Regions from separate parts of the Ruegeria sp. CDSA236 genome, predicted to be linked through region 2. Evidence: riboswitches for the same ligand, from Rfam matches in the RefSeq annotation. Region 2 holds a riboswitch; each other region holds the start of a gene.
What was found. A riboswitch is a leader RNA that binds a small molecule or an ion and turns the genes downstream of it on or off. The one in region 2 is predicted to bind cobalamin.
Positions count from the first base shown of each region.

Region 1: linked by a shared signal. The riboswitch ahead of AC2FLB_RS03610 (DUF1636 family protein) and the one ahead of AC2FLB_RS13170 (hypothetical protein) in region 2 are both predicted to bind cobalamin.
Region 3: linked by a shared signal. The riboswitch ahead of AC2FLB_RS03680 (CbtB domain-containing protein) and the one ahead of AC2FLB_RS13170 (hypothetical protein) in region 2 are both predicted to bind cobalamin.

Region 1 covers NZ_JBXWPG010000001.1:705,559-715,055, forward strand. The annotation lists gene AC2FLB_RS03595 (hypothetical protein) at 1-672, opposite strand, end outside; gene AC2FLB_RS03600 (hypothetical protein) at 669-1,040, opposite strand; gene AC2FLB_RS03605 (hypothetical protein) at 1,192-2,172, shown strand; cobalamin riboswitch at 2,655-2,861, shown strand; gene AC2FLB_RS03610 (DUF1636 family protein) at 2,956-3,330, shown strand; gene cobW (cobalamin biosynthesis protein CobW) at 3,333-4,388, shown strand; gene cobN (cobaltochelatase subunit CobN) at 4,392-7,685, shown strand; gene cobG (precorrin-3B synthase) at 7,682-8,809, shown strand; gene AC2FLB_RS03630 (precorrin-8X methylmutase) at 8,809-9,438, shown strand; gene AC2FLB_RS03635 (precorrin-2 C(20)-methyltransferase) at 9,435-9,497, shown strand, end outside.
Region 2 covers NZ_JBXWPG010000007.1:131,258-142,509, reverse strand. The annotation lists gene AC2FLB_RS13190 (5'-nucleotidase C-terminal domain-containing protein) at 1-554, shown strand, start outside; RNA gene ffs (signal recognition particle sRNA small type) at 594-692, shown strand; gene rsgA (ribosome small subunit-dependent GTPase A) at 851-1,879, shown strand; gene AC2FLB_RS13175 (alpha/beta hydrolase family protein) at 1,901-2,764, opposite strand; cobalamin riboswitch at 2,904-3,123, shown strand; gene AC2FLB_RS13170 (hypothetical protein) at 3,207-3,611, shown strand; gene AC2FLB_RS13165 (protein-tyrosine phosphatase family protein) at 3,613-4,113, opposite strand; gene AC2FLB_RS13160 (DNA polymerase III subunit gamma/tau) at 4,270-6,021, shown strand; gene AC2FLB_RS13155 (YbaB/EbfC family nucleoid-associated protein) at 6,165-6,509, shown strand; gene recR (recombination mediator RecR) at 6,574-7,167, shown strand; gene AC2FLB_RS13145 (hypothetical protein) at 7,267-7,854, shown strand; gene AC2FLB_RS13140 (ribonuclease T2 family protein) at 8,224-8,853, opposite strand; gene AC2FLB_RS13135 (DUF1013 domain-containing protein) at 8,984-9,742, shown strand; gene AC2FLB_RS13130 (hypothetical protein) at 9,794-10,183, shown strand; gene AC2FLB_RS13125 (permease) at 10,226-11,252, opposite strand, start outside; gene AC2FLB_RS13120 (ArsR/SmtB family transcription factor) at 11,250-11,252, opposite strand, start outside.
Region 3 covers NZ_JBXWPG010000001.1:718,074-729,325, reverse strand. The annotation lists gene AC2FLB_RS03715 (tetratricopeptide repeat protein) at 1-1,299, opposite strand, end outside; gene AC2FLB_RS03710 (CaiB/BaiF CoA transferase family protein) at 1,481-2,665, opposite strand; gene AC2FLB_RS03705 (thiamine pyrophosphate-binding protein) at 2,652-4,271, opposite strand; gene AC2FLB_RS03700 (DUF302 domain-containing protein) at 4,349-4,807, opposite strand; gene AC2FLB_RS03695 (DUF1636 family protein) at 4,876-5,289, shown strand; gene AC2FLB_RS03690 (hypothetical protein) at 5,286-5,780, opposite strand; gene AC2FLB_RS03685 (CbtA family protein) at 5,847-6,545, opposite strand; gene AC2FLB_RS03680 (CbtB domain-containing protein) at 6,550-6,720, opposite strand; cobalamin riboswitch at 6,758-6,966, opposite strand; gene cobF (precorrin-6A synthase (deacetylating)) at 7,010-7,753, opposite strand; gene cobA (uroporphyrinogen-III C-methyltransferase) at 7,746-8,474, opposite strand; gene AC2FLB_RS03665 (cobyrinic acid a,c-diamide synthase CobB) at 8,471-9,793, opposite strand; gene cobM (precorrin-4 C(11)-methyltransferase) at 9,780-10,574, opposite strand; gene AC2FLB_RS03655 (cobalamin biosynthesis protein) at 10,571-10,939, opposite strand; gene cbiE (precorrin-6y C5,15-methyltransferase (decarboxylating) subunit CbiE) at 10,936-11,252, opposite strand, start outside.

The DNA of each region.
Region 1 (9,497 bases), on a different contig from region 2:
CTTCTCCCACCGGCGCATCTTGAACCAATTGTCTGAGAAGCAGACCTTGCTGCGCGTGAAGCCCTCGCTTTCCTTCGCATAGGCTTTGACCGCCTGTTTCAGATCATCGGGCTCCACCTCGGCTTTCACAGCCGCTGCGATTAGGCGCAGACTGGTCCGCCGATCTCGGATCCTGTCTTCGGGATAGGCCGCCAAGATTTTCTCAGCTTCAAGATCTTCAACCTCCTCCGCCGCCTCGCGCTTGCGCGTAGGTGGTTTATGGATGGTTTTAGGATGGTTTGGGGTCCACCGTGAACCCCGTACCCCGTTCACCGTGGACCCCGTACCGGGGTCATGCTGGACGGGGTTCACAGTGACCCCCGTCTCGATGTCGGGCTCAGCCGTGGGTTCGAGCGCGGCCACGCGCTCCAGAACGATGCGGTAAATGACGGTGTAGCCGTTCTTGCAATGCCGCCGCCCTGTCTCGATCAGAATGCCTTCGCGCAGGAAGTCGATGATCGTGCGCTTCACCGTGCTCTCGCTGAGCTCTGTGTGGCGCTGGATAGTCCCCTTGGAGCACCAGATACCAGAGCCATCATCGCTCGCCTTGTCGGCCAGAAACATGATGATCTGCTTGCGTGCGGCACTGCCAAAGCGGCGCTCGGCGCATTCATTTGCGATGCGCCAGCTCATTGGACCACCTCACCGGTCAACGGCCGCGAAAAAGCCGACTGAGCGTTTGCGGTGTGGCGCTTGCTCATGCTAACGTACTGCGAAAGCTGACAGGCTTTTTCTATTTGGCCCCGGTTCACAGTTGCCGCTGTGACGGGGCCTTTTTCGTTTTGAAACGGCGAATTTGGCTTTGAAACTTTCGCTTTTTGTTCACTTTTTGTCAGGGGGTGTTTTGCACCCTTAAGCCGTTGTTTTCGCTTACGCTCTTTCTGGATTGCAAATCCGTGTACACCGGTTCGATTCCGGTACTCGCCTCCATAAAAGTTAACACCGAAAAAACCTAACCATCTGATACTGTTTGATTTCAAATAGTTGCCCGGCTTTCGCACGTTAACTTTTTGCAAAATCCCGCAACATTTCCCGCAACACGTTTCTTGTTGACTTTTTGGGGACTTGTTCCCTCTAAATCCGTGTTTCGCTCTCATTTAAAATGGAGCGGATTTTTGGGTCGCAAACGCTTAGACAGCAACAGGTATTTTCATGGCACAGTTTCTTCTCGCGGAAGGTTTTATTGGGGGAATGGCTGTCGAAATTGACGAAGATCGTTTCAATGAAATCCTTCATGCCAAGAATGTCATCAAGCCAATTTGGGACGTAGAAGACACATTTACCCTATTGGCAAATGCCTTCATCGAGTTTGAAGAAAGCCTGATCAGCGTCGGACTTAGGTATCTTTTCGAGAAGGACATGCAACGAGACGTTGATCACTTCTTCGACGACGCTAGGCAAAATGTGAACCTTAAGCTGATCTCAGTACTTACGGCGTCTAGAGTCTACGAGGAACAATTGCATAGGCGCATGTCTTTGCTTTCTAAACTTGTTGGAAGACAAATAGACCTTCAAAGCAGCTTCAGTTCTGTTTTTGATGGCAGCCTTGAGTACCGAGTTATGTACGAGCTTCGCAATCATGCTTTGCACAACCGTTTGCCTCTGGGAACTCTCGCATTCGGCGACTTTAATCAGTCACCAACGGACAACGTCAGAGATGACACACCGACTCGCCTACGAATTACAACTGACCCTAAGATTTCGGTCGAGGACTTCTGTAGTTCTGACAGACTCAAACGACGCACTAGAGATGAAGTTAGTGCATTGGGCTTTAAGCATTTGGACTTGAAGTTCTTTGCACGAGGGTTCATTTCGTGCCTCGCACTTTGTCACGAAGACTTCAGGGCAGCTACCGAGGCTGTCTTGGAAGGTGCTTTAAACACGCTCCACTCCGCCGACCATGTGTTACAGATCGCCAAAGGCGACTATCCTAAACACGCCTCCATTATGAGACGAAAAGACGGTCAGAATGAAGATCATTACGTCGACTACTCAAAGAACTCTCGCATATTGGAAATTCGAAAGTTTTGGACTGGTTTAAAGCGGGTTCAAAGAGGCTATGTTTCGTCCGAAGTTAAAGCGTCAGCAAACACTTACCCACAGCAGCACGACAAAATTTGGATCTCTAAATGAGCTGACCAAAATCCCGCAACAAATCCCGCAACATTTCTTGGTTACGAAGAATGCGAGATGGGTTTAAGTATCTGTTTTTATTATCTATTAATTCTGACAGGGTTCGATTTCAAAACAGGTACTCGCCTCCAATACTTTCAAACAGTTGCTTCGCATTCGGCTTTTCGAGCCTGCGACACGCCGTCTCGCCACGGCAGTGCTCTGCTGAGTGAAGCTTGACACCGGATTGATCAGAAGGCGGTGAACTCACTGGCTCGGCCGGTAAATTTGACCGCTCTATCGATTCCACGCGATATGCCCTTTGAAGTAACGGGCCCGCGAATCCTTTCGTCTGGATATCTTCGAGGCGCAAAGCCCAAGTTCGCCTGCGGTCATTTTGCATATGGCTGACCAAACATGCCGCTGACAGGCATTGGCAGGTCGCTTTTCCATTCTCGATGATTTCCGTGCGTCTGCCGCGCTTGACAAGCCCCCTGCCCGTGCCGCATGTCCCATCCGTTGGTGTCTGCACATGCAGATGAAAAGGGAATGCGTCAGCGGTCAACCGTCAAACGCAGCCGCCCCCGCGACCGTGACCGGAGAGGGTGCCCAAAGCCACTGGCCAGACAGGCCGGGAAGGCGGGACATCTGCCAGAGGCCAGCCTCTGACATCCGCAAGCCGGGAGACCTGCCAACATCCGAAGTTGAAACCGGACGGGGTGATCCGGTGTCGGGCCCATGTCGCAATACGTGGCCCGCATGAAACCCCGTCCCCCGCGAAGAGGATTTGGGGGGATGAGAGACATGACCGAGACCACACCTGTTGAACTGCTGGTGTGCACGACCTGCCGCCGCGGCCTGCCCGTCGAGAATGATGCAGATCGTCCTGGGGCGTTGCTGCACAAGGCGTTGGAGCAGGCAGAACTTCCTGATGGCGTCACTTTGAAGGCAGTAGAATGCCTTTCAAATTGCGATCAGGGCTGCTCGATTGTGCTGCGTGGCGGACCCAAACGTTGGACCTTTGTCTATGAGCATCTCGATGAAACCGATCATGTCGAGACCATTGTTGAAGGCGCGACCAAATATCTCGCGACCCAAGATGGCCTCGTTAAATGGCGCGAACGTCCTGAACATTTCCGCAAAAACTGTGCGGCCCGCATTCCCCCGATTGGAGCTTAGATATGAGCAATCTCGAAAAACTGCCCGTCACTGTGATCACCGGCTTTCTGGGCTCGGGCAAGACCACGCTCGTGCGTCATCTGATGCAGAACCCGCAGGGCAAGCGCCTGGCCATTGTGGTCAACGAGTTTGGAGATGTTGGCGTCGATGGCGATATCCTCAAATCCTGCGCGATCCCCGATTGCCCGGCGGAAAACATCATGGAATTGGCCAATGGATGCATCTGCTGCACCGTGGCAGATGATTTCATCCCGACCATCGAGGCGCTGATGGCGCTAGAGCCGCGCCCCGATCACATTCTGATCGAAACCTCTGGCTTGGCCTTGCCCAAGCCGCTGCTGAAAGCGTTCGACTGGCCGGATATCCGCTCGAAAATCACCGTGGATGGCGTAATTGCTCTGGCCGATGCCGAAGCTGTGGCCGCCGGTCGCTTTGCCCCGAATGTCGCTGCGGTGGATGCCCAGCGCCTGGCCGATGACTCGATTGATCACGAAACGCCGCTATCCGAGGTGTTCGAGGACCAGATCTCCTGCGCCGACATCATTCTGCTGACCAAGCCTGATCTTGCTGGCCCCGAGGGGGTCGCCAAGGCCAAGGAAATCATCGCGGCAGAGGCTCCGCGCCCGCTGCCCGTGGTCGAAGTGGCCGAAGGCGCTGTGGATGTACGTGTTGTGCTGGGGCTTGAGGCCGCTGCCGAAGATGACATGGAGGCACGTCCCAGCCATCACGATGGCCACCACGATCACGAGCATGATGATTTCGAAAGCATCATTGTCGAGCTGCCGGAACAGACCGATCCGGCCCAGCTGGTCGCCAATATCGAACGTCTGGCGAATGAACTGAACATCCTGCGGGTCAAAGGCTATGCCGCTGTTACCGGCAAACCCATGCGCCTTTTGGTGCAGGCCGTCGGGGCCCGTGTGCGTCATCAGTACGACCGCCCGTGGGAGCCAGGTGAAGAGCGTCGCTCGCGTCTGGTGGTCATCGCCGAGCATGACGACATCAAAGAGGCTGAAATCCGCGAAATCCTCGTGGGTGTAACCGAGGCCGCCGAGTAAGCCATGCACGTCGTCTTCCGCGAAAGCCACGGGTTAGAGGAAACGGAGACCCCAACCGATCTGGGCCAGAGCCCGGCGGATCTGGTGGTGCTGTCCTTTTCCGACAGTGACCTTGGCGCTTTCGCGGCAGGCTGGCATCGTGGTGGTGGACCCGAAGGTCGGATGCCGACCATGCGGCTGGCCAATCTGACGGCGCTGAAGCACCCGCTTTCTGTCGACACCTATGTCGAGCAGACGCTGGAGGGCGCCAAAGGCATTCTGATCCGCCTGATCGGTGGCGTGCCCTACTGGTCCTACGGGTTGCAGCAGGTTCTGGCACTGGCCCACGCCAAGGGCATGGCCGTTGCTGTGCTGCCTGCGGATGGACGTGAAGATACGCGACTGGATGACTATTCTACCCTGCCCGTTTCAACCCTGCGGCGGCTGGCGCATCTTTGCGACACAGGCGGTGAGGTCGCAGCGCAGGCTGCGCTGGCGCAAATGGCACTGGCCGCGGGGCTTTATTCTGGCCCGGTGATGGGGGCCAAGACGATCCCGGAATGTGGCGTATGGTGCCCGGATCGCGGTGTGATCCCGGCGGATACCGCATTCGCCGGTGATGCCAAGCGCATCCTCGTGACCTTCTATCGCGCCTATCTGACCTCGGCAGACACTGCCCCGGTCGCGGCCCTGATCCACCGTCTGCATGCGCGTGGGTTTCAGGCTGTTGGCCTATTTGCGCCGTCGCTCAAAGCCCCTACCGCCGCTGACTGGCTGCGCGAACAGGTCGTAGCGCTGGCCCCCTCGGCAATCATCAACGCCACCTCCTTTTCGGGCAAAGGCGCCTCGGGAACGTCCCCGCTGGACGCCGCCAATGTGCCGGTATTTCAGGTCGCCTTGTCCACCGCACGCCGCAAGGCTTGGGTCGATGCGGAACGCGGGCTGTCCCCCGCCGACCTCGCAATGCATGTGGTCCTGCCCGAGGTGGATGGCCGCATTTCGGCGGGCATCGCTTCGTTCAAGGAACCGGGCAAGCGCGACCCGTATCTGGAATATTCCCGTTTTGCCCACCGCCCCGAGCCGGAACGGGTTGAGGCGATCATTGATCGGGTGGACGGCTGGCTGCGCCTAAGCGACAAACCCAAGCCAGATCAGGTCCCAGCGTTGGTGCTGTCGACTTATCCCGGCAAGGACTGGCAGATGGCCCATGCGGTTGGCCTGGATGCGCTGGCCTCGGCCGAGGCGATGCTGTCTGATCTGCAGGCCGAAGGCTATGACACCGCACCTGGCGCGCCGATTGCCGAGACGCTTCTGGATGCGCGACTGTCTTGGCCGCTCGCGGCCTATCAGACCGCGCTGGCAGACTTGCCGGAACAGTTGCAAACGGATCTGCAATCCGTCTGGGGCAAGCCTGAGGACGACCCGGTTTTTGCCGATGGTGCGTTCCACTTTACCGCCTTGAACAGGGGCAAGACACTGATCGCGCTGCAACCGGAACGCGGCACGCCCGAGCTGCGCGATGACGACTATCACGATCTTTCGCGCACCCCGCGCCACAGCTATGTTGCCTTCTATCTCTGGCTGCGTAAGGGGCATGGCGCGGATGCGCTGATCCATATCGGCGCGCATGGCACGTTGGAATGGCTGCCAGGCAAATCGGTCACCCTGTCCCAAAACTGCTGGCCTGAGGCGTTGGTCCGAGATCTGCCGGTGATCTACCCCTTTATCGTGAATGACCCCGGCGAGGCCGCACAGGCCAAGCGCCGGATCGGCGCGGTTACACTGGGCCATATCCCGCCCCCGATGCGAACAAGTGACACGCCGGACCGTATGGTGCTGCTGGAATCCCTGCTGGACGAATTCTCGAACGCCGACGGGCTGGACCCCAAACGCCGCGACCGACTACAAGAAGACATACGGGATGAGGCGCAGGCCATTGGTCTGGAAAGCGATCTGGGTCTGAATCAGGCAAGCTGTACCGCCGAAGCGATCACCCGTATCGACCGATTTGTCTGCGACATCAAAGAAAGCCAGTTCGGCGACGGCTTGCACGTCTTTGGCCGCGTCCCCGAAGTGACCGGCAATTTTGATGCCACGCCTTCGGCGCATGCGGAACGTCAATCACTTTTGGACGCACTGGCCGGGAAACGGATCGAGGCTGGCCCGTCTGGCTCACCCTATCGCGGGCGCTCGGACGTGCTGCCGACAGGGCGAAATCTTTACACCACCGATCCGCGTTCGGTTCCAACACGCGCGGCCTATACCCAAGGTGTCAAACTGGCCGAGGAACTAGTGCGGCGGCATCTGCAGGAAGAAGGCGATTACCCCAAGGGGCTGATTGTCGACCTCTGGGGCTCGGCCACGATGCGCACTGCGGGTGAAGAATTCGCCATGGCGCTTCACCTGCTGGGTGTGAAACCGGTTTGGGACAAGGGGTCGGAGCGGGTTTCCGGCATCGAGGTGCTGCCAATCACTGATCTCAGCCGTCCACGGCTAGACGTGACCTTGCGTGTCTCGGGCCTGTTCCGCGATGTATTCCCGACGCTTTCTGCGCTGTATGGCCAGGCAGTGCGAGCATTGTGTGAACGGGACGAGGCAGCAGACTGGAACCCATATGCCGGGCAGGCACCGGCCGCCCGTGTCTATGGCCCCGCCCCCGGCAGCTATGGCCTGAACATGACGCAGCTATCCGAAATCTATACGGACGAAGCGCGCGCACAGGCCGGTCAGGCTTGGCTGGATGCCAGTTCCTTTGCGCTTGAGGGCGAGCAAATTGCACGGGATGTCGATGGTATAACCCAACGCGTTGCCCACGCCGATAGCTTTGTTCACCTTCAGGACCTGACCGAAACCGATCTGCTGTTGGCCAATGACTATGCCACGCATGAGGCCGGTTTTGCCGCCGCCAAGAAAGTCACTGGCGGTACTGCGCAGCTGTACCATCTGGACAATACCAACCCAGACATCCCCCGCGCCCGAACCCTGTCTGAGGAAATCAGCCGCGTTGTCCACGCGCGCGCGGCTAATCCTGACTGGATCGCAGGAATGCAACGGCACGGGTTCCGCGGCGCCGCCGAGATCGCGGCAACGCTGGATCATATGGCAAGCTTTGCCCATCTGTCGGGAACCGTTGCACCGCATCTGTTTGACATCTACCACGATGCCACACTGGGTAACGCCGAGGTTGATGCCTTTCTGCAAGAGAAGAACCCACAGGCGCATCAGGCCATGCAGGATCGGTTCCGTGCGCTGCTCGAGGCTGGCCTGTGGAACACGCGCCGAAACTCGATCCGAGCCGATCTGGAGGGGTTGGGATGAGTGCACCGATCGTTCAGGGCTGGTGCCCCGGCGCCCATCGCCCGATGATGTCGGGGGACGGGTTGGTCGTGCGGGTTCGGCCGCGGCTGGCGCGCCTTGAGGCTGCGCAGATGTTAGGCCTGTGCGAACTTGCCGACCGGTTTGGCAATGGCACAATTGACCTGACCAACCGCGCCAATCTGCAACTGCGCGGTGTGGCCGAGGCCGATCACCAACCTTTGCTAGAAGAACTCGCTGCGCTGAACCTTTTGGATGCGGAACCGGGTATCGAGGTGCGGCGCAATATTCTGGTGACGCCGCTCTACCAATCCGGCGATCTTACCGCACGACTGACGCAGGAACTGATCGACCGGTTGGGTGAATTGCCGTCGCTACCAGCCAAGTTTGGGTTTGCCATCGACACCGGACCAAATCGCCTGTTGGTCGGGGATTCGGCGGATATCCGGCTGGAGACAGGCCCCGACGGGCTGATCCTACGCGCTGATGGCGCCGAAACAGGGCGTCGCGTGACCGAAAAAATCGCCATCGACCACCTGATCGCGCTGGCCGAATGGTTCGCGGATCACCAAACTCCCGAGGCCCGGCGCATGGCCCGCTTGGTTGCGTCACAGGATTTGCCGTCAGAATGCCAAGGCAGCGCACCGGGTGATGTTGGCGCTCTGCCTGAACCGGGCATCGTGGAGCTGGGTGCGTTTTACGGAGCCGCGTTCGGTCAGTTGCCAGCGCGCGGGCTTGCGGGGCTGATTGAGACCTGCGGTGCCTCTGCGCTGCGGGTCACCCCTTGGCGGCTGTTCCTGATGGAAGGCGGGGCGGCGATACCCGCCCCAGCGTTCGTCACCGATGGCACCGACCCGCTGATGACCACTGACGCCTGCCCCGGCGCCCCGCTCTGCCCGCAGGCGCAGGTGGAGACCCGCGATATCGCCCGCGCGCTGGCCTCGCGTATTCCCGGCCACTTGCATGTCTCGGGCTGTGCTAAAGGATGCGCGCGCATGGGACCAGCTGATGTCACCCTGGTCGGCCACGATGGTCGATTTGATCTTGTCAAACAAGGCCGCGCGGGAGATGAGCCAAACCTGCGCGGGTTAAGCCCCGAAACACTTATGACCATGGACTTCTCCTGATGCCCTATGAATACGAAACCGACGGCGCGGCGATCTACAAACAAAGCTTTGCCACCATCCGTTCCGAGGCCGATCTGGCACGGTTCGACGCCGATGAGGAACAGGTCGCCGTTCGGATGATCCACGCGGCAGGTATGGTGGGGTTGGAAGAGTTCGTGCATTTCTCAACCGGTTTTGTGACCTCGGCCCGTGCCGCGTTGGAAGACGGCGCACCGATCCTGTGCGACGCCCGCATGGTCAGCGAGGGTGTGACCCGGTTCCGCCTGCCCGCCGAAAACGAGGTAATCTGCACCCTGCACGACGAACGTGTGCGTCCGCTGGCTGCCGAGATGAGCAACACCCGGTCCGCCGCTGCGCTGGAGTTGTGGCGCCCGCATCTGCAAGGCGCCGTGGTGGCCATCGGTAATGCGCCCACCGCCCTGTTCCAACTGCTGAACATGCTGGAAGACCCCGACTGCCCGCGCCCTGCGGCCATCATCGGCTGCCCGGTGGGCTTTGTCGGTGCGGTCGAATCTAAAGACGCTCTGTGGGAGGCGCAGCCAGTGCCGTCCTGCATCGTCAAGGGCCGCCTCGGCGGCAGTGCCATCACAGTCGCAGCCATCAACGCCATCGCGAGCCGCGCCGAATGAACGCGGGCAAGATATACGGCGTGGGCCTCGGCCCCGGCGATCCGGACCTTATGAGCGTC
Region 2 (11,252 bases):
AAATCGTGGACTGGCTTGAGATGTCCGCAGCTGTTTTCAACCAGATTTCGACCGGATCTGCATCCGAACTTATTTGCGAAAATCGGGTGGGTCACAACTTTGATGTGCTATACGGGCTGTCCTGCATAATTGATCTGACACAACCTCCGCGTTTCGACGATATGGGCACCTTGATCAACGCCGAAAACCGGCGCGTTTCAGAGGTTCTGGTCGGTGCCACCCCCATTGCACCGGATCAGCAATTTGCCGTCGCGCTTAACAATTATCGCGCCAGCGGGGGCGGGCATTTCCCATTTGCGGGTAATGCGCAACGTATCGACATGCCCATCCTGCCGGTCCAGCAAGCCCTGCTGGATTATCTGTCAGGCACCTTGGTCAGCGATCCGCTGGAAGAGGCCCAGGAACCCTTCAGGATCACCAGTAACACTGGTACGCAAGCGATCTTACGCACCGGTCCAAATGCCCACCGACATCTGCAGGACATTCAGGAATTTGATCCACAAGTCCTTGGAACCGACGAAAATGGCTTTTTACGGATTCTTCTGACCTTCTGACGGGTTGTGTTTTTCCGGCCAACTGCCTATATCCACCCTCGAGAGGTTGGCGCGGGCGAGCGCCTCGCCAACCTGGTCAGATCCGGAAGGAAGCAGCCACAACGAGCCCCGCTTGGGTCGATGTCCAACCTCTCACTTACGCGCAACGACTGCCGCAGGAGGGACTTTATGATTGTAGCAATGACCCTTCGGGCAGAGCGTTTCCGGGACTAACCCCCGCTCTTGCCTGAACACGTTACCGATGGGTGCGCGCCTGCCACCCTGATGGTTTCCTGTATCTGAACACAGGCAGAACAATGTCCAAAACACTTTCGGACCTGGGATGGTCCTCTCATTTTGCAGCCCAACATGCTGTGAACCCTACCTGCACACCGCATCGCATCAACGCCGTCCATCGTGATCGCCTGATCGGCCTGAATGCGCTTGGCGGCACATCTGATCTGACCCCTGACCGATCAACCGGCGAATTTGCGGTTGGCGATTGGGTCCTTGCGGATGATCAAAACCGCATTCGGCATCTTTTGGAGCGCAAAAGCCTCTTGCAACGCCGGGCCGCAGGCACCGGTGCGCAGGTTCAGCTGATCGCGGCGAATGTGGACGTGCTGTATATCGTCAGTTCCTGCAATGCCGATTTCAATCTGGCACGGCTAGAGCGTTATCTGGCGCTGGCGCATCAGGCCGGGTGCTATCCGGTTGTTGTCCTGACCAAGGCCGACAGCTGCCCTGACCCAGAGAGCTATGCCAGTCAGGCCAGTTCGCTGGCTCGGTTTCTGACCGTTCTAACCGTCAACGCGCTGGAGGCGTCAGAGATTGATCCGATCCTGTCCTGGTGCCCTGCCGGGCAAACTGCTGCTTTGGTCGGCTCATCCGGTGTCGGCAAAACCACATTGGCGAACGCCATGACTGGTCAGGCCGGGACAACGGCGGGGATCCGCGAGGATGACGCACGGGGTCGCCACACCACGACCCATCGTGCGCTTCACCCGATGCGAAACGGGGGGTGGCTGATTGATACGCCAGGAATGCGCGCCCTGCGTTTGATGGATGCCCAAGACGGCGTGGATGAGGTTTTCTCAGACCTTCTGGAATTGGCTGCGACCTGCCGGTTTTCAGATTGCCAGCATCAGGCCGAACCCGGTTGCGCCGTGCAAGAGGCGATTGCCGATGGCCTGCTCTCGCCGGACCGGCTGGAACGCTGGAACAAGCTGCGGCGCGAGGATCAGAGGAACTCTGAAACCCTTGCGCAATCCCGGGCGCGCGACAAAGCCTTTGGTAAAATGGTGCGGTCTGTCATGCATGACAAAAAGTCTCGCAACAGACCCTAACGGGGACGGAAAAGCGCGTCTTCAGGCAATCAACCGGGGCCAAAGCGCCTGATTTCTGCGGGCAAAGGCACCGATATGACCGATCTCGGGCACTCCGATCTCTTTCGGAGACAGCAGATGCCGCCGCGCCTTTGGTCCATACAGATCGGCAAGCCGCCAGACAGCGTCTGGCGGCACCATCTGGTCGTCCTCGAAGGTGAACAGGTCCACCGGCGTATTCGATTGCGCCCATCTCGCTTCGGGCAGAGCGTCACCGATCTGCGGCACATAATTCTGCGGCGCCGTGCACCAGCTACGCCATTGCCAATAGACCGGACCAGGCAAATCGGCACCGATCCCCACCGCTTTGCCCGGCAGATAGCCCAGCGCATTCACTGCCAGACGCCCATGCACATGCCAGAACATCCACGCCAGCCCGCGATAGGGCCAGGGATGGTCGGACAGAGTAACCAGCCCCGAACATACACAGATCATCCGGTCGATCTGATCAATGTCTGGCTGCACCGGCCCCAGCAAGCCGCCAAGGGAATGACCGATGCTCCACTGCAAAGCGTCCGGGAACCGCCTGCGCATCTCAGCCCGTGCGGCGGGCATGTCGACCAAGGCCCAATCCGCCATGGTCACCTCGGAGGTTTTGAGTTTGTCGCGCAGCGAATGCCCGAAATCGCTGTAGTCATAGGTCAAACAGGCAATACCCTGTTCGGCGGCCAGCCAACGGGCAAAATGCTGGTAATATTCGCGCGGCACTGCAGTTGCGCTGTGAATCACCACGGCGATCTTCGGCTCGGTTGCAGGCAGATACAGCCGTGCCGACAGGCTGGCAGAGCCTGAGGCAAAGTCAAAGTCAAAGTCCTTAGTCTGGACGCAGGGCGTGGTATCAAGCATGGCGCCTCCGACAAATTCTGAACTACTCGGTTCACTCAACAATCGGCCCGATTTCGGCCACCAGAGTCAAGATTTCATCAAGATGACCAAACGTCCGGTTTGCACCCCAACAGGTGGCTTGACTCGGGGTCTGCATAGCCGCTAGCGATGTGGTGATGGTTCTTGCCCCGGAAATGGGGCGGGATGAAAAGGGAACACGGTGCGGTCTGCCCCGGCGATGCCGGAAAGGGCCAACTCCGCGACTGCCCCCGCAACTGTAAGCGGTGAGCAATGCCGAAATACCACTGGCCCCAGGGCTGGGAAGGTCGGCAAAGCGACGACCCGCAAGTCAGGAGACCTGCCATCGTATCGAAACCGAAACTCGGGCGGGGTGTCCGGGCAGGTCGTCAGCGCGCTGTCACACCTGATCCTCACCCTTCGTCCTGCGCGCGGAGGGCGCATTATGATCTGGAAGACAAAGACACATGAATTCACCGCAACCGTCTGTCAGAGGACCGGGAAACCCTGCCCCGCCCTTGCCCGAATGGCACGCGCCATGGCCGAGGCGATGGCGACGGCAAGGCCTGCGACATCCAAAACATTCGAGGTCGAAGGTACCAGCGATCTGACCCATTGCACCGAAGGCTGCACGGCCCGTTTTCGGGCCCAATCAGAACAGATCAGGGTCTATTGCGGCACCAGCACAGACACGCCGACAGAAAAGCTGGACGCCTATGGCGACATGATGTTCGGGCCGGAGTTCACCCAGAAATCCGCTGGTTTTCTGTCAGAACCACCCTGTGCGATGCTCGACGTTTCGACCCTGCCGCCGCGCAGCGACAGTATTCCGTATCAAGTGTCTGCCTGATTCAAGGAAGGGTTCGGGCCGGCAACCCGGCCCAGTCCTTTTGCGCGTCGGTTTCCACCGCGCAGGGCCGAACCGCACGCAACCGCCGAAGCGCTTGGTCAGGCGCTTCGCCGCATTCCACCATTAGCCGCATCACAACCATCCCCGAGCGTCCGCACCCACCGCGGCAATGCACCAGCACCTTGCCGCCACTGGCAAGGACATGTCGGACGGCTGCGCTGGCTTGCGGCCAAAGCGCCTCAACCTCAGGCGTGGGGGCGCCGAAATCGGAGACCGGAAGGTGGACCCAGGCAACCCGTTCGCACTGCAGGTCCGCCTCGAATGAACGCGCGCCGGAATGCTGGAACTCATCCAGAGTAGTCATCGAGATGACCAGGTCCGGCGCCCAATCCCGGATTACTGCGAAATCCCCAGCATAATCGCCCGTGACACCCGGCAGTGGGCACAGAGCGATCTGCCCTTTGCCCAATCCAAGAGGGTGAATTGCAAAACTCTCCAACACAGCTCCTTTTCCTGCATCACCACATGGGGCTAAAGCCCCTCATGATTTACCGGCTCTGATACAACTTGCCAAAACGAAATTCCTTTTCGCGCGCGGTGGACGCGGACGGCGGGGGTCTCTACGCTGCAAACCTGACACGAATCCAACAGAGCAGACATGACCGACACGCCCAGCCCCGCCTATCAGGTTCTCGCGCGGAAATACCGCCCGGAAACTTTTGCTGACCTCGTCGGTCAGAACGCAATGGTGCGCACGCTGAAAAACGCGTTCGAGGCCGACCGGATTGCACAAGCCTTCATCATGACCGGCATCCGCGGCACCGGTAAGACAACCACGGCCCGGATCATCGCCAAGGGCATGAACTGCATCGGTCCTGATGGGCAAGGCAAGCCCACGACCGAGCCTTGCGGCCAGTGCGAACATTGCGTCGCCATCATGGAAGGTCGCCATGTCGACGTGATGGAAATGGACGCCGCCAGCCGAACCGGCGTGAATGATATCCGCGAAATCATCGACTCGGTCCGATACCGCGCCGCCAGTGCGCGCTATAAGATCTACATCATCGACGAGGTTCACATGCTTTCGACCAGCGCGTTCAACGCGCTGCTCAAGACGTTGGAAGAACCTCCTGCGCATGTGAAGTTCATCTTTGCCACGACCGAAATCCGCAAAGTCCCGGTGACTGTTCTGTCGCGGTGCCAACGATTTGACCTGCGCCGGATCGAACCCGAGGACATGATTGGCCTGCTCAATAAGATCGCAGCGGCTGAGAAGGCACAGATCGCGGATGATGCCCTGGCACTGATCACCCGCGCGGCCGAAGGGTCGGCGCGCGACGCAACTTCGCTGCTGGATCAGGCAATCAGCCATGGGGCCGGTGAAACCAGCGCCGATCAGGTGCGCGCGATGCTGGGTCTGGCCGACCGAGGCCGGGTATTGGACTTGATGGAAATGATCCTGCGAGGGGATGCAGCAAACGCGCTGACTGAATTGGGCGGGCAATATGCCGAAGGGGCCGATCCGCTATCCGTGCTGCGCGATCTGGCCGAAATCACGCACTGGGTTTCGGTTGTGAAGATCACGCCAGACGCAGCCGAGGACCCGACGGTTTCCCCCGATGAACGTGCTCGTGGTCAGCAAATGGCCGAGGCCCTGCCAATGCGCGTTTTGACCCGGATGTGGCAGATGTTGCTGAAAGCGCTGGAAGAGGTATCGGCCGCGCCAAATGCCATGATGGCTGCTGAAATGGCCGTTATCCGCCTGACCCATGTTGCCGACTTGCCCAGCCCCGAAGAGCTGATCAAGCGCCTGCAGGACAACCCGCCACCGCCTCCGAATGGCGGTCCTGGCGGTGGTATGGCCGTGCCCTCTCAGGCTCCGGTACAAGCGGCATCATCTTCTTACGTGTCCGCAACTAGCAGCCCCGCCGGCGCGCCTTCGGCCGCTCTGGCTCATGATATCCAATCGGCGCTGGCACGGTATCCGAGTTTTGACCACGTGGTTGAATTGATCCGCACCAATCGGGATGTGAAACTTCTGGTCGAGGTCGAAAACGGGGTGCGGCTGGTTTCTTACCAACCGGGGCGGATCGAATTCACCCCGACACAGAACGCACCCACAGATCTGGCAGCGAGACTGGGTTCGTCGCTGCAACGATGGACTGGCAACCGCTGGGCTGTGTCGATTGTGGCCGATGGTGAGGTTGCGACCATCGCCGAGATTCGAGACGCCGCCGAGCTGGCGTTGAAAGCAGAGGCTGAGAAACACCCGTTGGTTCAGGCGGTGCTCATGCAATTTCCGAAGGCACGCATAAAGCGGATTGAAACACCGGAAGAACGTGCCGCCAAAGTGGAAACCGAGGCGCTGCCCGAGGTCGAAGACGAATGGGACCCGTTCGAGGAAGACTGAAACCGTCCCATCTGACCCAACTGGAAGCCTCCCGGGCCCAACGGGAGGAAAGGCCTTGACGACGGGCGGGAGCCAGCTCGGCCCTTGTGCCGCGCCGACCGCGCCCGTATTTAGGCGTCAAACCGGATATTAGGAGAATACCGATGCTCAAAGGACTCGGCGGCCTGGGTGACATGGCCAAGATGATGAAATCCGCGCAGGATCTACAGACCAAGATGACGGATATGCAGGAAGAGCTGAATACCATCATGGTTGTCGGCGAATCCGGTGCAGGGCTGGTCAAGGCAACAGCCACGGCCAAGGGAGAGCTGAAAGGTCTCGATATCGACCCGTCAATCTTTAACGGCGACGACAAGGAAGTGGTCGAAGATCTGATCCTGGCCGCCATCAAAGATGCTCAGGCCAAGGCCGCTGAACGGTCGCAGGCTGAGATGGCTAAGCTGACCGAAGGTATGGGCCTGCCCGCAGACATCAAGCTGCCGTTCTGATAGGCACTCCTGACGAAATACCGGCCGGGCCCAACTGCCCGGCCCTTATGCAGGAGCAAGCGCGGTGAGTTCGAACAGCGATATCGACAATCTGATCGACCTGATGGCCAAACTGCCGGGCCTCGGCCCACGTTCGGCCCGTCGCGCAGTGCTGCATCTGATCCGCAAACGCGCCCTTCTGCTGACACCGCTTGCGGACGCAATGCAACAGGTTGCCATCACTGCCCGTGAGTGCCTGAATTGCGGCAATGTAGGCACCTCGGACATCTGTGATATCTGCGATAGCGAAGTCCGCGCGACCGGAGAGCTGTGCGTCGTCGAAGACGTCGCCGACCTTTGGGCGATGGAACGCGCCGCAGTTTTCAAAGGCCGCTATCACGTGCTGGGCGGCACCTTGTCGGCGCTGGACGGGATAGGCCCGGATGAGCTGCGCATCCCCCGCCTCAAGGACCGGGTCACCGCAGAGGGGATCACCGAGGTCATTCTGGCTCTGAACGCCACCGTCGACGGCCAGACCACCGCTCATTACATCGCCGATCAGTTGGAGGGACAGGTGCGCCTGACGTCGCTGGCGCAGGGTGTGCCGATTGGCGGCGAGTTGGACTATCTGGATGACGGGACAATTACGGCGGCGCTGAGGGCGCGGAAGGAAGTATAAGTTCAATAATTGAAAAAGGCTGGGTAAGTAAGCGCACCTTGTCCATCGCCTAGACTTCTCTTAGGACTTTTCCTGAAATAGTTTTTTGGAATAGTATTTATGCAGCCCAAAGAAGACGAACAACAAATTTTCGTAGTTGTGATTGATGAAACTTACGGAGATTCCGAAGAAAGTTGGGAGGAAAGCGAACGATACAGGCGCGATCTCGAGACCGAGTTCTCTGCCGACTTCATCGAGGCAAACGTTGGGCCGGGCGCCGACATCCCAGCGTTTTTGACAATTATTGCAACTTCCACTGTCCCGGTTTGGACTTTATTGCTGAGCGCCTTTTTTCTGGGGAAGCCCATAAACGAGAACCTTGAAAGTTGGGGGGAAATTGCGAAGAAAATTAAGAAGTTTTTTGGTCGACCGGTGCTACTCGCTCGTCACGGAGCGTCTGTCCTCGCTGTAGAGGCGGTGATGGACGATATTGGCGGTATGCCCAAAACTATTGAGCTTCTGAGTTATCGAGTTAGGCATATTGGAGACAACGAAAGCTTGGAACAGATGCCAAGAAGCGATCAAATATCGGAAAGTCCAGACACACTCTACCTTGGCTACCTTGTTCACATTTTTGAGATTGAAGCTGATGCGATTCAGTACCGCGTTCGCGTTGATGGCAAGAAATGCGAAGTCCTAAAGCTCTGAGAGTGCATCTTAAGTAAGCAGCAAAACCTCCCAAATCTAATTTTCTACCTCCTGATGATTTTTTGGCCTCTGTTGGCTAGAATCTGACAATGAAAGCCTTTCAATTATTCGTCCTGGGAGCATCAGTGACCCGCCTTCTCGCCCTCACCCTCGCCACCTTCACTGTTGCCACCGCGGCGCTCGTGCAGGACCTCGCCGACAAAGGCATTGTCGACGGCTGGAACATCATGATGGCCCCGCGCTAGGACACGGGTGCCTCATCCAGTCGATCTATCAGGACCTCCCGGTCGTGCGGCTGGGCTATGACACGCTGGAAGCGACCGTGTTTTCAAGACGCGCATTCGTTAGCGCGACTGCCATCCGAACCCTCTATCGAATCGGATCAAAAAGCGCGTCTTTGGCCGCGCAGTCCTTGATCACATCCCGGCCACAAGGCACCGGTTCAAGATCGCGGGACAGGCACAGGCGCACCTCTTCGATATAGCCTTGTTTGCAGGTGACGGTGATCATGTCGCGCTCCAGCCCCGGATTGACCTTTAGAAACGCTTCTTCCACGACAGATGCGGGCAGTTTTACAGATGTGTCCAACTGGCGGAACACCTTTGGACGCTCGACCGACCCATAGGCCTGCCGCGACAAGGTGTAATAGTCCGAAGCGCTTAGGCCCGAGCAGGTGCCGTGCTTCTTCCATTGATGCCAGGCAAGGCCGGAACTGCCTTGAATATCTTCCATTTCACGGGTCATAGTCCGCGTCGGCGAGGCCTCGGCCGTGCGGCAATAAGATGGCCAGCCCTGATGGAATTGCGGCCAAAGCCCGTGTAGAATCCAGCCGTGATCATGCCGTACATCACACTGATCCGACCCACGCGCGTCGCCTTCGCGCGCGCACCAGTTCGGCGACCAGCTCAGCGCCAGGACATAGTAGTCGAACGCGCCCGGTTTTTCACCCTCGGCCAGCGCCGTCATTGCACTAAAAACCCATAGAACCAGCCAGCGCATTCGCCTCTTCCCTTCTTGCCCTGCCGCGACTATATACAGCCCAAGTTCCCCGACAACGGAAACCTGCCCCAAGATCACGGGGCCGCCGAATTCCGGCGACGGGAAAGATGTATGCATAGGAGACGGGCTGATGGCAAAACCGCTTATGGCCAAGGCAACAGCCGTATGGCTAGTAGACAACACAACGATCAGCTTCAAGCAGATCGCGGATTTCGTAGGAATGCACGAGTTGGAAGTGCAGGGCATCGCCGATGGCGATGTGGCCGCTGGCGTCAAAGGGTTCGACCCGATCGCCAACAACCAGCTTACGCAGGAAGAGATTGACGTGGCGCAGGGCAACCCGCTGCACAAGCTGAAGCTCAAGTTCAACCCCGCTGCCAGTGGCGAGGAAAAACGTCGTGGCCCGCGCTATACCCCGCTGTCCAAGCGTCAGGACCGTCCGAACTCGATCCTGTGGCTGGTCAAGTTCCACCCCGAACTCAGCGACGGTCAGATTGCCAAGCTGGTTGGCACCACCAAGCCGACCATCCAGTCGATCCGCGAACGGACGCACTGGAACATCTCGAACATGCAACCGATTGACCCCGTCGCTCTGGGCTTGTGTAAACAGTCCGAGCTGGACGCAATCGTGCAGAAAGCCGCCGCCAAGAAAGCTGCTGAAGGTGGCGTCATGAGCGATGATGAACGCCGCAAGCTGGTTTCGACCGAGCAGTCACTGGAAATGGACGCAGCGCCCAAAATTCCAACGGCGATCGAGGGTCTCGAGACCTTCTCGTTGTCTGATGACTCCCCCGAGGAGAAAGAAGAGCCGATCATCGACGCCGACAGTTTCTTCAACTTGCCCAAAGGCGAGGCCGAGGATGAAGACGAAAGCGATCCGCGTTTCTGATACGCAGACAGCCCCGGTCAAACTGGCCGGGGCTTTTTTGACGAGACTCTGATGCTGAACATACTGTCTGCCATTTTTGGCCCACACCGCGCCGTGACAATCTATGCCTTCCTAAGAACCTGGGGCCTGCTCGTGTTCGGTGTCGTAGGCGTTATCGCAGTTGCCGCAGCCCTGCTGTTGCTGAACGACGACGGCACGCATGAACACGAAGCCTTCATGACCGTCCCGGTTCTGTCCGCCACCGCTATCAACGGCGACCTCAAGAACGGGGTGATTGCCTCGGTACGTTTACCCGACGGGTCCGCGACGTCGATCACTTCGACCGAGGCCCCGATTTCCCAGACCGTCGGCCAAAGCGCCTGTGTCGAAAAGCGGGTCTATGTGGAAAGTGGCGAACCAAGGTATCGCTTCAAACTTCCGCGTTATTGCGAAGCAAGCTGACAAAGCAAAACCGCCCGGTGTCCACACCGGGCGGTTTTTCCTTCAGATCATCTGAAAGATGATTCCTGCGATCACTGCGCCGACTATCCCCAGGCCCAGATAGGTCGCAAACACTTTCGGCCTGACCAGCGACCATACCGCAGCCATGGCCGGGATCGAGCTGACCGCACCCGCGATCATAAAGGACATTGCTGCCCCGGCGCTCATCCCCTGCTCCATCAGACCTGCCAATAGCGGCGGCGCGACGTATGAGTTCAGATAGGCCGGCATCCCAACAAGTGCCGCGATGATTATGGGCAACACGCCGTCTCCTCCGACCGCGCGTGCGATCAGATCAGCGGGTACATAATTGATCAGCAACGCCTCGAGAACATAGGCAAGCGCCAGCCATTTCAACAAGAACAGGCCGTTCCGAAAAAACTCGCTACGAAATCTATTCCGGCGCGCAGGGTCATGCCAGAATTTCCAAACCGGTTTGTCCTCTTGCTTAGGTCCACAACTGCCGCATCCAGCTGGTTGGTAGTTCCGCAAAGGTTGAGTCAACACACCGCTGCGCGTCATGGTGCGCACGACGAATCCGCCAAACAGGCCAAGTGCCACTGCGGCTATGGCTTTTCCGATAGCAAAGGGCCATCCCAATGCGCCAGCCGTAATCAATAGCGTCGGCGGGTCGATCAGCGGAGAGCTGAGCCAGAACGCCATAACCGCAGACAGTGGCGCCCCAAGCGCCAGTAAACCAGCAATGAACGGGATGACCTCGCAGGAACAGAATGGGGCCAACCCGCCAAACAGGGCAGCCAAAAGGATCATCCGCGTTTCGCGGCCTTCAAAGGCTCGGGCCACCATGACTTCGGCACCGGTGGCCTTGAGGTATGACAACAGCAGCACAGCAAACAGAATATATTGGCCGGTATGGGCCAGTGCCTTACCGGCAAATGTTATCACCTCGGTAAGATTGCCTGGGTCGAGTATCGCCACCGCGATCAGAATGGCGACAATCACCGCCCATGGGGTTTTGATCAGGTCGAAGACGGTTTTGAACGGAGCCCGAGGGCTCTGAGTAAGGTCA
Region 3 (11,252 bases), on a different contig from region 2:
ATAATTGTCCTCACCCCCGGCCCGCTTGGCACGGCGGTCGTCTAGAATGCGCTCGACAGCATCCAAACGGCCGGCACGCAGGCCGGAATCAATAGTGATGCGCTCGAATACATCACGTTGGGCGTGGCTACCACCGGCCAGTTGCATTCCGTCCCGTGCATTCGACAGGAAATCAAATGCTTCGCCGTAAAGGCCGTCGCCAAAAGCTTCAAGCCCTTTGGCTGCGGCAATACCGGGATCCGACATCCGGATCGGAGTGTCGCCCTGATTGCGCTGGGCATCTTTCTGGATGCGCTGCAGCATTTTGCCGGTCGCTTCGGTCCGGTTGTCGCCGGTCAGGGCCAGCAGATAGTGAAGATCGGCGAAGATCAGGCAGCCATCTTCGGTCCGGGCGGCGCTGAGGTCGGCCAGTTCCTCCCAGCGGTTTCCAACTTTGACGCCCTCAAGCTCGAGCCGGGACAAAAGCGACGTGGCATTCGATATGTCTCGGTAATCGTCGGTTTTGTCCTGCCGGACATACTGGTCATACAGTTCCATAACCTGATCGACCTGGCCCAGGTCCAGATGCATCAGCGCCTTGTGCCACCAGACATGATAGCGAAAGTTGTTGCAATGCGCCCAGGCATCCTCGCGTCCGGCCAGCCAATCAAGACCTTGCTGCGCATTGCCGGTCATCTCGTGCACATGGGCCACTGCGTGCAGACCCCAGGCATCATCCGACACCATCCACAGTGCCTGACGTCCGGCGATTTCGGCTTTTTCATAGGCACCGGTTTCCTCAAGCGCGAAGGAATGGCACCCCAAAAGATATCCGCGGCCGGCGTGGTCGGGTTCATAAGCAGGCAGGACACGTTCGATCGACCGTCGCATACCAGCGGCATCTCCCAAGACAAACCGTGTTGCATGGCTGAGTTTCATCGCCAGCGAGTCCTGTGGGTGGAGGCGCAGAATTTCTTCAAACTTCTGGATTGCATGTGAGGGCAGGTCGGACAGGTAAAGGGCCAACGCGTCGACATAAAGCCGCTCGCGCTCAGTTACCGGTTGGCGATCCATAGCGGTGTTGGCAGCATTCAACGCTTCCGCTGCAACTGGCATCATCTCGCGCCGACCCAGCAAGACCAGGAACAGGCCTTTGATGGCGTGACCAAGCGCGAAATCGGGCTCAAGCTCTAGCACTTTGCCCAGATGCTGGGGTGTGACAGCTGAATGCGCCATGAAACCAAGCAGAACACCATTCCACGCCTCGACACTGGCCGAATGGCAAAGAGTGTTCATCTGTCCGAAAACATCTTGTTTCATGCGCGGGATCCAATCCATTTGCGATTTATTACTTTATTCGATTTAGCAGAGAGTCAGGCGGGGTCGTATCAGTATCGGCCCTGCTCTCGAATTGGTGAAAAGCTGTGTGTGGAAAACGTGAAAAAATCCGCCGATTCAACGGCATGTTTCAGCAATATGCCGCCTAGTAAGGCATTGTGTTTCAATCTTCAAATGGGTTCTTAGCGTTCAGGACTGCTGCAGTGTCCGCTCCGAACTGTGGCGGAGCCGTCCGGTAGGTAACCGGTGTCCGCGACAATTTCAGCGGGTTTCCGATCAGTTTTACCTCGGCCGGGGCGGCCTGCATCGCGATCTGCATTTGCCGCGCCGCGACCTGCTCGGTGTCAAAAACCTGATCCAGGGTCTGGACCGGCCCAACTGGTACTTTGCGTGCCTCAAGTTCTGCGATGACGGTTGTGGTGTCATATGACTGAACCGCAGGGCGCAATAGAGCGTTCAACGCATCCCGGTTTTCCAGCCGCGCCGGATTCGTCGCAAAGCGGACGTCATCCGCCAGATCAGGTTGGTCGATGAATTCGCAGAACCGGCGGAACTGACTGTCATTACCTACAGCAAGGATCACATGGCCATCGGCGGTTTCATAAACGTCATATGGAACAATATTTGGATGACCATTCCCACGGCGTTGTGGCACATTGCCGGATGTCAGATAATTCACGCCTTCATTGATCAGCCACGCAATCTGGGAATCGACCAGAGCCAGATCAATTTGCTGTCCCTCTCCGGTCTGGTCCCGATGGCGCAATGCTGCCAGAATGCCAACGCAGGCATACATACCGCACATGACATCAGCGATACCAACTCCAACTTTCATCGGCGCCCCTTGGGGATCGCCGGTCAGAGACATGACACCGCCATAGCCTTGCGCCATCAGGTCATATCCGGGCTTTGATGCGTTAGGCCCATCCTGCCCATAGCCTGAGATCGAACAATAGACGAGGCTAGGGAATTCCTGCGAGAGCGATTTGTAATCCAGCCCGTATTTCGCTAGCCCGCCGGGTTTGAAATTCTCGATCAGGATGTCCGCAAACGAGGCCAGCCGCCGAATTTCCGCCTGACCTTCGGGTGTGGTTATGTCGATGGCGACTGATTTCTTGTTGCGGTTGGCTGACATGAAATAGGCACTAAGATCCGATGGAACCCCGTCGGCATCTGCGACATAGGGTGGGCCCCACTGGCGCGTGTCGTCCCCTTTAGTGGCAGGGTTTTCGATCTTGATAACGCTGGCACCCAAATCGCCCAGCAACTGTGTGCAGGTCGGTCCGGCCAGAATGCGGGACAGGTCCAGAACCTTGACGCCCTTCAGGGGTCCTTCAGATCCGGCCATCATATCCTCCGCGATCAATCTCAGCAGCAATTACGGTGAACCTATCAGACTTGGTTGCCGCTTCCAGAGCATCCCTCAGTTCGGCGCGGGTGCGCACCGTGTGACCATTCCCGCCGAAGGCCCGGCCCAAAGCTGCAAAGTCGTGGCGGTCGAAATCGACGCCTACGTTCCCCATTTGCCGCTGACGCTGTTTCAATTCGATCAGGGCAAGGCTGGCGTCGACGAACACCAGGAAAATCGGGTTACCACCCATCTCGGCAACGGTCGACAGTTCTCCGGCGACCATCAGGAACCCGGCATCACCGGAAAAGCTGATGACCGGGCGCGTGGGTTCGGCCAGCTTCAGCCCGATGGCCATTGGCAGAGCGCAGCCCATGGTGCAGAGCGCCGAAGATTGGATCAGCCCGCGTTCTTCGGAACATCCCCACATCTGGCTGAGAAGGATGCGATGCGCGCCACTGTCAGCGGTGGCCAATGTCTCGGCAGGAAGAACCGCGCGGGTTTCCGCAATTACCGCGGCGGGACCCCATACGTCATCAGTAGGGAAGGCTCGCGCCAGGGCGGCCCGAACCTGTTCGGGTTCGCCGCCGGGCCAGGTGGCGCGGGCAGGGTTGCCCTTTGCAATGGCCTCGAGGGTCGCGCCGGTATCAGCCACCAGGTTCAACCCGGCCTGATGCATGTAGTGATCGTTCGGAACCGCCGAAATGTCGATGACGCGCTTTTCTTCGGGGTCCCAAATCTCGCGCCAGCCTGGGCGCATTTCGATCGGGTCATAGCCCAGACACAACACCAGATCGGCCTGTTCAACCAGCGGCACCAGATGGGTGTCAGCAAGCGGCGACAGGCCCGCGCCGCCAAGGCACAGTGGATGATCCTCGGGAACCACGCCCTTGGCCTTGTAGGTTGTCACAAAAGGAATGCCAAAATGTTCAAGGAACGCCTGCACCACATTGCGCGAGTCGTCATATAGAACATCCAGGCCGATAATCGCGATGGGCCGTTCGGCCTGTGCCACCCAGCGGCGGGCTTTTTCAACGCAATCCCCCTCGGGCGCGACGGCGGCAGGTTTGACAAGACGGCGGCGTTTGACATCGGTCACAGGCGCATCCGCAACCGAAATCGGCACGTCGATATGCACCGGTCCTGGGCGCGGTTGATTGGCCAGCGACACCGCTTTGTCTGCGATAATATCCGCGCCTTTGGCGGTCAGCATGAACGTCCCTTTGGTGATCGAGCGATAGACCCGTGCGTGATCCATGACCTGATGGGTGTATGTCAGCGCCTCATCTGCGTCGACACAGCCGGTCAGCACGATCATTGGCACCCGGTCCTGCAACGCATTGGCGACCACATTGATCCCGTTCATCGCGCCTGGGCCGAGTGTGGCCACCAGAATGGCCGGGGCGCCGTCGCGGTGATGCACCGCCTCGGCCATAAAGCCGGCCGCGTTCTCGTGTTTGGTCAGGTGAAAGGTTATCCCCGCCTTTTCCAACGCATCCACTAGGGTCAGCACCTCGCCACCTGGCATGCCAAAAGCGTGGCGGCAGCCAGCCTCATAAAGCCGTTGGGCCAGAATGTCCGCAGCGCGGGGCGACGAGTCCTGCATCAGTAAAGCTCCGAAAACTGTTTCAACGCAGATTGCGGAGGACAGACCCGGACGCAAGGCGCATCACGCCAGTGTGACTATTTGACAGCGGCTTCGGCCACGATCTGAAAGGTGTCATCCAATTCCTGGGCAATGTCCCTCAGGGGGTCTCCGCCCTCATAGATATAGGGCGCGAATACAAAGCTGGGCGTTTTATAGGATAGGGTGGCGGTGCCGTCCTCGTTTTCGGTCACGTAAAACCGGATCGGTGCTTCGATCATTGCGCGCACCGAGGTTTCCAGCACGCGCACCGCATAGTCATTGTTGAAGGCGCCGATCACCAGATTGCCTGGGATTGTAATTCCCCGCGCGGCGGCGGCTTTGGTGGGGCCGGCCTGCGTGACCACGATCAGACCGTTTGCCTTAACCGCCGATTTGGTGTCCGAGACTAATTCATCATAGCTTTTGCCCGTTGGATACACGGCCCATCCCGAGAGCGGTTCGTCGGCCCAGGCGGGCAGGGCCAGCAGGGCGAAGACGGTCCAAAGCAGTTTCATCCAGAGGCTTCCTTTTAAGGTGTCTGCAGGAATCCTGCCAGAAATGTGAGAACGTCGCACTCACAATCTTGTGTGCATTCGGGATTGCGCCGCGTCGCTTAAAGCCGCAGAAACGGGCGCAGGACGAAGGGAAAGGGCTGGTTCGGATGCGCCTGATGATCTGCAAAACCTGTGGCACCGCACGCGATCGGGCGGCCGAGGTGCAGGCTGTGAAGGACGCACTGAAAAGGGCTGGATTGACGGATCAGGTCGAATTGAGCGAACACGCCTGTTTCAGCGGCTGCGCGGAACCCACGGCGCTGGCTATACAGGCGCTGGGGCGCGCATCTTATGTGTTTTCGGGTGTCGATGTGGTGGCGGATGCTGCGGATATCGCTGAAACTTGCCGTACTTACCTGAACAGCCCGCAGGGCTGGATCGAAGACGCCCGACCCTGCGGGCGGCTTCGGATGTGTTTGCGTGCGCGTATTCCGGCGCTTTAGTCGACCTGAACCGTAACCGCAGCACGAACCGGCACGTTATCGACCGAAAGCGGGTTATGGCTGTTGGAATTCAGCGAAACCGAAACCTCGACCTCGCCTTTGGGCAACTGATCAATATGCATCCAACTGCCGTAAAGCCGGGCGAGCTTTTCTCCGTTGATGTAAACATGCGCGTGCCCTTCGCCTGCCATGTCTGCGGTCGATGCGTTCTGCGGTGCGAAGGTAAAGTTTTTTGGCATGACATGCAGGTTCCAGCCAGACATAGGATCCTGTGTCAGAGCGATGTCCAGTGTAGGTGCATCTGTGCCTGCCGGTAGGTTCAAGGCCGTGGAATGATCGTGGGCCATGGTCTCAGTGGGTGAGGCTCCGTGAAGAGACGGATCAGAATGGTCGTGGCCATCAAATGTGACGCCGTTTGCAGCAGCAATTACAAATCCTGTACCGCCGCCAAAGACCAGACCGATCACGAATAGAGCAAGTGAACGGGTCATTGTATTTCCTTGAAAACATAGGGAAACGCGCCAAGTTTACACCCGGCGCGTTCAATCTAAGTGCGATCAGGCCGTTGCTTCGGAATGTTGCGCTTCTTTCTGCCAGAAATAGCCAGCGAACGCGCCAACCAGAACCCATGCAACCAGACCGATTCCAAAAGCTCGTGCCGCGAACAACGCTCCAATTTCAGTCGGCACAGGGCCGGTGAAAACATCGGGCTCGGGTGCACCGATAAGATGTGGCACCAACAGAAGTACCGCGGCGATCACATAGCTGATCAGGTTACCTCCAAAGGCGATCAACCACATGGCGACAAGGGCTGCTGCAACTGTTGCGAACCACCAGACCTGACGCGCATAGACATCGGCTGCCGCGACACCCGGCACTTCGGGCGCAAGGGTGAAACCTGGTGCAAGGTGGAAAGCGATAAATCCGGCCAACCCCCAAAGAACGCCGGTCCGGCCATCAATCTGATGCCCTTGACCTTCGGCTACCGACATCAGCGCAACCATCACCAGCGCATAGCCGGTATAGGTCAGCATGGTAAAGATGACACTCAGCGCATCACGCGTCAGTTCAGAGAACATGCGCGGCAGTTCGGGATGAGCCGATACGGTCTCGGCCCCGAAATGCACCAGCTCTCCGGATTCATAAAGCTCGGCATGCAACAATACTGGTTGCACAAATACCAACTGCAGCAAGGCGGCAATCAGCCCCGCTGCAGCACCAGCGAACAACGCGCTGGTCAATATACGACTGAACACGGTCTTAGTGGCAGGGGAAGCCGGTCGCGTGACGCACGTCATGCGCTGCATCATGCAGGGCCGCTGCCTGAACGTGACCGGTCAGCGTAATGAGGCCCAGACCCAGAACCACTGCAAACATGACCGGAACAAAGCCTGTACGCGCGGCGGATGCTGTTTTCGTTTGTGTTGCCATTTTGTATTCTCCTCTGCCGCCGCACCCGACGGCCGGTGTTTCGTTTTTGCGCCTGGCAGGTCTCCTGGCTTGCGGGTCGATGCCTCTGTTCGCCTTCCCCCCGGAGAACCGGGAGTGGCTGGTTGAACAGGGGCTCTCCGCTTACAGTCGCGGGGGCGGCTTTGGAGTTGACCACCGAGGCAGTCGCACCAAATTCCCTCTTAGCATCCGGATTTCTCCGGCAGGACCAGACACCCCCATTTAGCCGCTATAGCTGTGGCGGTGCAATCATCATTTGCGACGTATTGTGTCAGATTATGCGCTTTTTCAGCAAATAAATATCCATGATCCAACCATGGTCGGCACGGGCATGGGCGCGGCGGTCCAGAATCTGCTGCGCAACCTCGGCCAAAGGGCCTTTGATCAGGATTTCCTCTTTCATGCCGACATATGCGCCCCACCAAATGTCCAAGTCTTCCATGTCCAGGTTTTGGAATGAACATTCACCATCCAGCATCACCGCCACGTTTTCTGCGGTTTCCGGCCATCCTTCGTCCCGGATGCGACGACCAGTTGTGACGATATAGGGCGCGCCCAGTTCGTTGATCGGAATCGCATGGGCCGCCGTCAGCGCTTGCAGCGCTGTGATGCCGGGAATCACGCGTGTTTCTGGCTGAGGGGTCAAACGTGCCGCGATTCGCAGCGAACTGTCATACAGCGACGGATCCCCCCAGATCAGCAGCGCCACATGACGGGCCTTCGGGTGGGCTGCGATGGCCTCCTGCCAGCGCAATGCAATCGCGTCGTGCCATTCGTCCACTCCGCGTAAATAGCCATCATCGGCACGGCGTTTGGGAATGTCGAAATACGCGATTTGCGGAGGAGTATCCGCGACCTGAGCGATGATCTGCTCGCGCAGCCCTGCCAGATCGGCCTTGTTTTCGCCCTTGCGGGGGATCAGGATCAGGTCCGCCGAACGGATCGCCTGCGCCCCTTGAAATGTCACATGATCCGGGTTGCCGGTGCCAATACCGATCAGCGTCAGGTCAATCATTTTCGAACTCTGCCAGAGGTCCATACAGGATCAGGGCCGGGGCGGTGCCGATCTCGGTTTCCAACTGCTGCGACAAGGCACCGATGGTCGAGCGTTGCAGCTTTTGTTCGGGGGTCGAGACGGATTCGGCCATCAATGCAGGCGTGTCCAGCGGTAGGCCGTGCGAATGCAGGGCGCCAACCAAAAGGGGAAAGGTGCGCTTGCCCATAAATACGACGGTCGTAGCCTGTGGATCAGCCAGTGCTGCCAGGTTCAGATCTTCGGGCAGTTTGCCACTGACATCGTGGCCGGTGACGAATTGCACGCGCCGCGCGGTCAGTCGCCGGGTCAGCGGAATGCCTGCCGCTGCCGCCGCCGCTACCGCCGAGGGGATGCCGGGGATGATTTCATAGTCGATCCCGGCCTCTTGCAGGGCCACCAGTTCTTCTTCAAGCCGGCCGAACATGCCGCCATCACCGGATTTCAACCGCACAACATGCTGACCGGTTTGTGCATATTCGACCAACAAGCGGCTGACGTGATCCTGCTTGGGCGAGGGGCGCCCGGCGCGTTTGCCGACACCAACCAGATCAGCATCCTCGCGGGCGTGGCTCAGGATCGGGCCGCTGCTGAGGTCGTCAAACAGCACCGCATCAGCTTTCTGCAACCTGTCTACCGCCTTCAGCGTCAGCAATTCCGGGTCGCCGGGGCCTGAACCGATGAAGGACACAAAACCACTCATGCCGAGGCCTCGGCGATCAGATGAAAGAATGTCCCGGTGACATTGCCTCGCACCGATCCGGTTTGCGGGCCTTCCGCGCCTTCGGCGTCGAACACGCGTGCCAGCGGCGCGTCAGGCTGTTCGATGATCGAGCAATAGTGGAACTCATGCCCGCGTAGCGCTGTGCCTTCGGCAAATCCAGCCATCGAGGCCAGTAATTCTGCCTTGCGATAACCCAGGTTGAACTTGCGCTTTTCATAGGAGGTCACAAGGCCCAGAAGTCCCGCCATTTCGTGCCGGGCACCCTCTTTGTCGATCAACGCCTGACCCAGCGCCATGTAGCCCCCGCATTCGCCATGCACAGGTCTTGTCTCGGCATGTTTGCGCAGCCCAGTCTGGAAGGTGTTGGCGGCGGCCAATGTGCCTGCGTGCAACTCGGGATACCCACCCGGCAGCCAGACCAGATCGGCATCCGGGGCAGGGGCTTCATTCGCCAGTGGTGAAAACGGTAGGATTTCTGCACCCGCCGCGCGCCAGCCTTCCAGCAAATGCGGATAGGTGAACGAAAACGCAGCATCCCGGGCCAGTGCGATCCGCTGCGCCGGAGGGCGGGGCAGCACGGCTGACGATGGCCTATTTGGGCTTGAGGAAGCCGCCCGCTTGATCGCCTCCAGATTGACATGTTCACGCAGGAACGCAGCATAGCCGACAATGGCGCTTTCCAGATCGGGATGTTCCACCGCCTGGATCAAACCCAAGTGCCGCTCGGGAAGTGTCAGGTCTCCGCGTCGTGGCAGAACGCCCAGAACCGGCAGGCCTGCACGTTCCATACCCAACCGAGTCAGACGCTCGTGGCGCGGGCTGGCGCAGCGGTTCAAAATTACCCCGGCAAAGGGCAGGTCGGGGTTGTACATCCGAAACCCCAGCGCCGTGGCTGCAGCTGATTGCGCCTGACCGCCGACATCCAGAACCAACACCACAGGCCAGCCCATACGCTGCGCGGTTTCCGCGCTAGATCCATGGCCAATCTCACCGGGTTTGGCGACACCGTCGAACAGACCCATCGATCCTTCGGCTACGACGATATCCGCGCCGTCAGCCTGTGCCGATATTGCGTTCAGCAGAGGATCGCCCATCGCCCAGCTGTCCAGATTGAACGAGGCGCGCCCAGCCGCCGCCCGGTGAAAGGCCGGGTCGATATAGTCAGGGCCGCTTTTGAAAGGTTGAACGGTCAGGCCATCCTCGGCCAGCGCACGCAGCAGGCCCAGCATCACGGTGGTCTTGCCAGTCCCCGAAGACGGTGCCGAAATCAGAATGCCCGGAGGGTTAGTCATCACCATGGCTCCAGCTTGACCAAGGGCTGTCCGCGCTTTGCGGGCGATACCGGCGGTCGTAATCCTTTGAATACAGGCAGCTTTCGCCAAACCCTTCACCAGCCAGTGCTGGACCCACCATGATCAGCGCTGTGCGTGAGATGCTCTCGTCCAGCGCGTCTTTCAGCGTCGCCAGCGTCGCACGGATGATCCGCTCGTCGGGCCAGCTGGCACGATAGACCACGGCCACCGGGCATTCGGCGCCATAGGCCGGGGTCAGATCGGCGATCACAGTGTCTAGATTGCCGATCGACAGGTGGATGGCCAGCGTCGCCCCGGTACGGGCAAAATTCGCCAACGTCTCGCCCTCGGGCATCGACGATGCGCGTCCCGGTGTCCGAGTCAGGACCACTGATTGCGCAAGTCCGGGCAGGGTCAGTTCCGTGCCCAGAGATGCGGCTGCAGCGGCAAAAGACGGCACGCCGGGGGTCACGCTGACCGGGATGCCCAATTCCTTGAGGCGGCGGATTTGTTCGCCCATCGCCGACCAGACCGACAGGTCGCCGGAATGCAGTCGCGCAACATCCAGACCGGCCTGATGTGCGGTCTCGATCTCGGCCATGATTTGATCCAGATCCATCGCCGCCGTGTTCACGATCTTGGCGTCGTCGGGGCAATGGCCCAGAATTTCCTCTGGCACCAGCGAACCCGCATACAGGCAGACCGGGCAAGCGGCGATGATATCGCGCCCCCGCAGGGTCAGCAGGTCGGCGGCGCCCGGTCCAGCGCCAATGAAATGAACGGTCATGTCTGTCCTCCGATGGCGATGGCGCAGGTGGCCAGCCGGTCGTCTGAAATCTGTCGGGGTGAGATCAGCCGCGCACCAGGTCCGGCGGCGGCAAGGGCGGATGCTTCGGCGACGCTGCCGGTGCCATAGGTGGCGCGGCTGCGGGTCGAGCAGGTGAGGGTGCGCTGCCCAGCCAAATCGGCGGGAGCAATGAAATGCAAGGGCAGGGCAATGGCCGAGGCCAAATCTGTCAGCGCGGCGTGGCCTTCCTTGTCGGCAACCGTGGCCAGCGCGTCCACAGAATGCCCAACACTGGCCTGATCATAGGCGGTGCGCAGGCTGTCCAGCGTAGCGGTCGAGGAAAATCCGATGCCTGCGACGATCATAGCGTCACGCTCCATTGCACCACCGGATAAGCCGATTTCCATCCGCGCCGTGGCCCCAGGGTTGAGGCTTGTGCCAGCTCGATACGCAGCAGCTCGCCGCCCAGCTTATCCTGCCATTGCGCCAGCAGAGCTTCGCTCTCCAGTGTCACAGCATTGGCCACAAGCCGCGTTCCAGATGGCAGAGCCGCTTGCAGCCATTGCAACAGATCCCCGCTTAGCCCGCCACCTATGAACACCACATCGGGCAGGGGCAGGCCGTCAAGCGCATCCGGGGCGGTGCCGTGCACCACCTGCAGCCGGTCCTGACCCAGCG